2 regions of the Solibacillus sp. FSL W7-1436 genome follow, and region 2 is predicted to be linked to the other one. Evidence: riboswitches for the same ligand, from Rfam matches in the RefSeq annotation. Region 2 holds a riboswitch; the other holds the start of a gene.
The links. Region 2 has a riboswitch for thiamine pyrophosphate ahead of tenA (thiaminase II). Riboswitches for the same ligand answer to the same signal wherever they lie in the genome.

Region 1 (3,424 bases), 400 kb from region 2:
TTGGAGGTGTACGGATGAGAAACTTATCTTCATATATGATGCTTACCGGGATATTGATCACTGCCCTATGCGGGAACTGGATCATCCTTAATTATGATGGGGTCGTGATTTATCCGAAAGCTTCTTATCTTACTTTCGGAATCGGGTTAGTACTGGTAGGATGCACTTTTGTAATGAATCAAATCTTCAGTTACCGGGAACCGGAAAAAGCACATACAAAAGATAAACGGCATGCTTTAAACGAATGGCTTATTGCTAATCAGCCAGTTAATAAATGGTTGTTTGGACTCGTTATTCTCCCACTTGTGATCGCACCGTTTTATAGCTGGACGCTGTTTTTTACGATGCTGGAATGGTATTTATTTTCGGGGCTTGTAATAGCCGGTATTATTTACATGCTGAAAGGTGACAGAGTAGAAGACAATAAGGACTGGGAGTATAAAGGGAAGACAAAAAAAATGCTTGATCTGATCGATTACCGCATACACCCGTTTAATATTTCGCTTATTATCTACATCCTGGTCATTGGCAGTTTTGTGTTAAGTAAGAGATTGGATATTCCGCTCTATATGGAAACAGGAGGCAACTCGCGCTACGTTACTTCTTTGCCAACAATTTCATTTTTAATGTCTTCCTTAATGGTCGTGAGTACGTTTATTTATATTATCAGTCATGGGGATTTCTTTAGTTTTCGTAAAGCCGAGTTAAGTTATGAAAGAGTCATGTTCGTCCACTTTGCAGAAATTATTGTATGTGGTGCTACCCTGTTTATTTTGATTTTCACATTAATCAATGCGTTATATGTGTATTTTTAGATGGATGGCTACTATCGACAATAGGCACACACCAGTAAATTATTGCATACTTTAACTACAATAAAAAGAGGTGAACTATTGAATCCGAATCAAGATTATACATCAGTGCAGCCCCAGTTTACATTCGACCTTAATAAAAACCCGTTGTTCGTAAAAGACCAGCAAAATTTTATTAATGTAATGGGCGTCAACCAGTTAAACACATTGGATAATATATCGCTGCTTGATATTTATTTGAGCGCCAATAATGTCATTGAACCGCACTACCACCAAAATGCGGCGGAACTTGTTTATTGTATTGCGGGAAGTGCGATTGTTTCGATTTTAAATCCGTTTACGAAACAGCTGATGCATTTTCCGATTACCCCCGGCCAGGTCGCAAACGTCCCTCAAGGTTGGTGGCATTACGAAGTCGCCACGCAAAACAACACGCATCTGCTTGCCATTTTCAACGCACCGACACCTGAAGTCATTTTAGGTTCCGACCTGCTCAAGCTGACACCAGCAAATATTATGGCCCACACATATGGGATGAACGAAAATTTATGGACGCAGGCAGTTGCACCGGTACGCCCGAATACCTTCATCGGTCCACCAAACCCATGGCAGCAAGTCCAGCCCGGCAACTACCGCGGCGGGTATGAGCAGTAGTTTTTCTCGGTCAAAGGAATCAAATTTCTAAAAAGCATTTGCATAATGAAACGGCCGTGTTATGATAACTGTGAAATTAACCTAATATTGGCAGAATATAATCTGCTCGTAATTGAATATGAAAACTACTGGGGGCGCCTGTTTGGCTGAGAAGTACCCTTTGCACCTGATCTAGGTAATACTAGCGTAGGAAAGTAGTGTCGATTCCCTATTTTATATTTTTGTATAGGCTACGATACCACTTTCTTAATTGAAAGTGGTTTTTTTGTTGCAAAAATTATTGTAAAGGATGGTAGAAATGAATAAAACGAGAAAGCTTACATACTCCGCGATTATCGCAGCGATTACGACGATTCTCAGCAGTATGGTGTACATCCCATTAGGTTTTGCGAAAATTTTTCCGATTCAGCATTTTGCCAATGTCGTATCGGCGGTACTGCTCGGTCCATGGTATGCGGTGTTACAGGCATTTCTTACATCGACGTTGAGAAACTTGATGGGGACAGGCAGTATCTTTGCCTATCCGGGAAGTATGATTGGCGCACTTCTCGCTGCATTTTTGTTTGCGAAAACGAAGAAGCTGGCGTTTGCAGCGGCAGGTGAAGTGATCGGGACAGGGTTGCTTGGTGCGATGGCTACTTATCCGATTGCGGTTTTATTTTTAGGTCAGGAAGCGGCGCTGTTCGGATTTGTCCCGGCATTTATGATGAGTTCGTTTGCGGGTGCGCTTTTAGGCTACGGTTTGCTGAAGGTGATGGTGAGAAACCGGGCGTTTGGCGGGATGCTTTATCAGAATGCGGGTTGATTTGTTGGGGTGTGTTTTTATTAGAACGTTTCGGGTGGTTATTAGAAGTTTGGGGCGGGATATTAGAAGTTCTGCGAAGTTTTTTTGAACAACTTATTGGTGGAGGAGTTTTTGCACTGACCTAGCGGTTTTATTAGAAGAATTGGAGCAGATATTAGAACTTCCGGGCGGGATATTAGAACTTTTACGGACTTTATTAGAATATTTTTTTGCTGGATGTGTTTTTAGAGTGGCACACCTATTTTATCGAACAGATATTAGAACTTTTGCGGATTTTATTAGCACATTTTATTAAGGGAGAATTTTTTCCACCGGCCTAGCTGTTTTATTAGAAGAGTTGGAGCAGATATTAGAAGTTCCGGGCAGGATATTTGAAGATCTGCGGGTGATATTAGAACAAACCACATACTTATTAGAACAACCGACACTTATATTAGAAAATCTCACTTTTATTAGAAGATTTTAAAATATATTAGAACAACTCAGCCCTTTATTAGAAAATGAAGCGCCGGGTATCAATGCACGCCACCCGGCACATTTTATTATGCTAAATTGATCTGCCATGACACGCCGTAGCGGTCATTTAGCCAGCCGAACTTCTTACTGAAACCGTAATCCCCGATTGGCATTAGCGGGTGTCCGCCTTCAAGCAGTTTTTCATACAGATGATCGATTTCCTTTTCCGTATCACATGTAATAAAAATAGAAAACGATGGTGTGAAGTCAAATTCATGTTTCAGATTACTGTCAATGCACATAAATTCCTGACCTTTAATCGAAAAAGTAGCCTGCATGACTTTTCCTTCATCTCCGCCTTCATTTGCCCCATAGCGGACAATGCTCGTAATTTCCGCGTCCTCGATCACTGATGTGTAGAAGTTCATTGCTTCTTCAGCAACACCGCCTTGAAACATTAAAAATGGTTTTGCGCTTTTCATTGTATCCTTCCCCTTCTGAATTCAAATTTACACAACTTCAATTTAGCCTATTTTAGCCTTTTGCGCGAACTTTTCTACCTATAAAAAGGCATCTCCTTACTCGAAGATGCCTTTTGTTTAATATTTAAATTTCGCGATAACGAGCTGCAATTCCTGTGCCAGTTCCGTTAAAGCTTGTGCAGATGATGAAATTTCTTCAATCGCGATAAGCTGTT
Region 2 (3,424 bases):
TTGTACAACCGGGAGAATCATTGTGGGCAATCGCACAGGCTTATGGAACAACAGTTCAAAGTATAGTGGAAGCCAACCAAATTCCGGAGCCCGCTCGGTTAGTGATCGGGCAAGCATTGGTCGTTCCACTGAAAGGGCAATATTATATTGTCCAGCCAGGGGATAGCTTATGGTCTATTGGTCAACGTTTTCAGGTGAATTATTTAACGCTCGCACAAGCAAACGGGCTGAGTCCGGATGCACTGCTCATGATCGGCACCTCATTGTATATACCGGAACCATCCAAAAGGTCTGCAGAAATTTTGGCATATGTAGAACCAAGAGGTAATGAAATAAATGAAGTGCTGCTGGATCAAGTTCGTGAGGCAAACCCTTACTTAACGTACTTAGCTGTATTCAGTTATGAGGTGAGTCGGGATGGTTCAATAAAAGGACCGACTATTAATCCTTTGCCCGAGATTGCTGAACAAGAGAAAACAAGTATAGCAATGGCGATTACTAATCTCGAAGATTATCAGTTTAGCGCTGAGCTTGCACGGGATATTTTCCAGAGTGTCGCGGTCCAAAATTTGCTGCTGGACAATATCATAGCAGAAGCAAAGCGTATCGGAAATATTTCGGATATCCATTTTGATTTTGAGCGTATTTCAGGGGATCAGCGGGAGGCGTATAACAATTTTCTTCGAAGAGCTGTCGAACGCATGCATGCGGAAGGATATACGGTTTCTACCGCATTGGCGCCCAAAACGAGAGCGGATCAGCCAGGGGAATGGTTTATGGGGCATGATTATAAGGCACATGGCGAAATAGTGGATTTTGTTATGCTGATGACATATGAATGGGGATATTCTGCTGGTCCACCAATGGCCGTTTCTCCGCTGCCGCAAGTCGAGCAAGTAGTACAGTATGCATTAACAGAAATTCCGGCGAATAAAATTTTACTGGGACAAAATTTGTATGGCTACGATTGGACCTTACCTTTTGTTCAAGGTGGAGACTACGCAGAAGCAATAAGCCCTCAACGTGCAATTGAAGTGGCAAAACGCTACAATGCGGCTATCCAATTTGACTATACAGCACAGGCCCCATACTTTAATTACTATGATGAGCAAGGCCGTTCACATATTGTCTGGTTTGAGGACGCGCGTTCCATTCAGGCGAAATTCGATTTAGTAAAGCGCTTGAATTTACGTGGTGTCGGCTATTGGAAATTAGGATTGCCATTCCCGCAAAACTGGCAGCTTATCGGGGCTAATTTTAATGTTGTGAAGAAATAGCAAAATAGACGGTCAGATGAAATGAAAAACAATTCATCTGACTTTTTTGATTGTCATCCATTTAAGAAGGAGATTTGGCTGATACTGAGTAGCAGTTATAATTTCATAATTTTTTGAATTCACTTGCCCGATTTGAATTAATTTGTTACACTCGGGATAATTAAATGCATTTGCGGGGGGACACAGAAGTGTTGAGAAGGTTAAAACCTGACCCTTAGAACCTGGCCGTTAATACGGACGTAGGGAGCAAAGTACACTCTATACATATGTACTTACTTTGGCTCCGCGTATCTTTTACGTGGAGTCTTTCTTTTGCAAATATACACGCATTTGATTTGCGGGGGGACACAATAGTGTTGAGAAGGTTAAAACCTGACCCTTGGAACCTGGCCGTTAATACGGACGTAGGGAGCAATGAAAAGTGGTACTTACACTTTTTGGGGACGTCTCTCTATATTGAGGCGTCTTTTTTGTGCTTCCGCCAACAATAAGGAGGAGTAACAATGGGATTTTGTGAAAAGGTAAGGAAAGAAACGGATTTTTATTGGGAGGCCAGCTTCTATCACCCTTTTGTACAAGGGATTGCTGATGGGAGTTTACCGTTGGAAAAGTTTAAGTTTTATATGCTGCAGGATGCTTATTATTTGAAGCATTATACGAAAGTTCTTGCACTTGCAGCTGCAAAAGCGACAACGGATGACGATGTTCAATATTTTCTGCAAACTGCAAAATTTATTCATGATGCAGAGCTGGAGTTACACCGTACAACGTTTAAAGAATTAGGTGTGACATCGGATGATTTGGAACTATTCGAACCGGCCCCAGCAGCCTATAACTATGTAAGCCATATGTATAATGCTGTGCATAATGGAGATGTAGCGGAAGCTTTTGCGGCGATTTTACCTTGCCCATGGCTGTATCAGGAAATTGGGCAAAGGCTAAAAGATGCAAGCCCCAATATCCCCCTTTATGAACAGTGGATTGCGTTGTACGCATCCGAGGAAATGGTTCAAAATATTGAAATACAAAAAAAGATGCTGGATCGATATGCGAAAGAACAACCGGCAAAGCTGAAGGTGTTGCAGGAACATTTTAAGAAAAGCTGCTATTACGAATGGATGTTCTGGGAGATGCCTTGGACAAAGCAAAGCTGGGAACAAGGAGTGTATGTCAATGAGCCTGCAAGCAATTCATAAAAATCAACCGTTAGTTCATTGCATTACAAACTATGTCGTCGCAAATTTTACAGCAAATGGTCTGCTGGCGGTGGGGGCTTCACCAGTAATGGCGGACGCGATAGAAGAAGCGGGAGAAATGGCTGCCCAGTCAAATGCATTACTAATAAATATGGGAACTTTGAACGAACGGACGGTAGCATCGATGAAGCAAGCCGGACTGAGTGCAAATAAACATCAAACTCCGGTCGTTCTGGATCCGGTAGGGGTAGGGGCGACGAAATTCCGAGCTGAAACAGCCCAGCAACTGCTCGACCTTCTAAAAATTGATGTGATCCGCTGCAATATTGGAGAACTGGCGGCTCTTGCGGGAGCAGATTGGGCATCAAAAGGGGTTGATAGCGGCAATGGGGATATCGATGTTGCAGCGACTGCCAAACAGTTGGCTAATAAATATCAATCTATTGTAATTGTTACAGGAGAACAAGATGTTATTACGGATGGGGAAAGAATCGGATTTGTAACGGGCGGTCATGAAAAAGTGACTAGAATGACAGGGAGCGGCTGCTTGCTGAGTGCCTTTTGCGCTGGGGTGCTTGCAAACAGTAAAGAACCGTTTAATGACTTACAAACCCTGCTGAATGAATATAAACAGGCAAGTGCCAATTCTGTAGCAGCTATGGGAACTTTCCACACAAATTTCTTGAATGAACTAGAAAATTTAGCGGAAGGAGGACGACGATGATTACATGTACAATTGCAGGCTCGGATAGCGGTGGCGGTGCAGGCATCCAGGCAGATTTAAAAACGTTTCAGGAACTGCGTGTATTTGGCACATCGGTCATTACTGCACTGACAGCACAAAATACCGAAGGAGTGCATGGGATTTTTCCGACAACGGCCGATTTCGTCCAAGCTCAATTAAAAGCAGTACTTCATGATTTTGACATAAAAGCAATTAAAACTGGGATG

Region 1: it holds a riboswitch for thiamine pyrophosphate, as region 2 does, so the genes downstream of both, thiW (energy coupling factor transporter S component ThiW) here and tenA (thiaminase II) in region 2, are expected to answer to the same signal.

The regions. Positions count from the first base shown of each region.
Region 1 is NZ_JBBOWV010000001.1:531,194-534,617, forward strand. Features, by position in the region: gene MKX73_RS02645 (nucleotidyltransferase) at 15-815, shown strand; gene MKX73_RS02650 (cupin domain-containing protein) at 894-1,466, shown strand; TPP riboswitch at 1,587-1,676, shown strand; gene thiW (energy coupling factor transporter S component ThiW) at 1,765-2,271, shown strand; gene MKX73_RS02660 (VOC family protein) at 2,814-3,209, opposite strand; gene MKX73_RS02665 (hypothetical protein) at 3,327-3,424, opposite strand, start outside.
Region 2 is NZ_JBBOWV010000001.1:131,756-135,179, reverse strand. Features, by position in the region: gene MKX73_RS00640 (LysM peptidoglycan-binding domain-containing protein) at 21-1,277, shown strand; TPP riboswitch at 1,442-1,540, shown strand; TPP riboswitch at 1,607-1,705, shown strand; gene tenA (thiaminase II) at 1,781-2,473, shown strand; gene thiM (hydroxyethylthiazole kinase) at 2,451-3,197, shown strand; gene thiD (bifunctional hydroxymethylpyrimidine kinase/phosphomethylpyrimidine kinase) at 3,194-3,424, shown strand, end outside.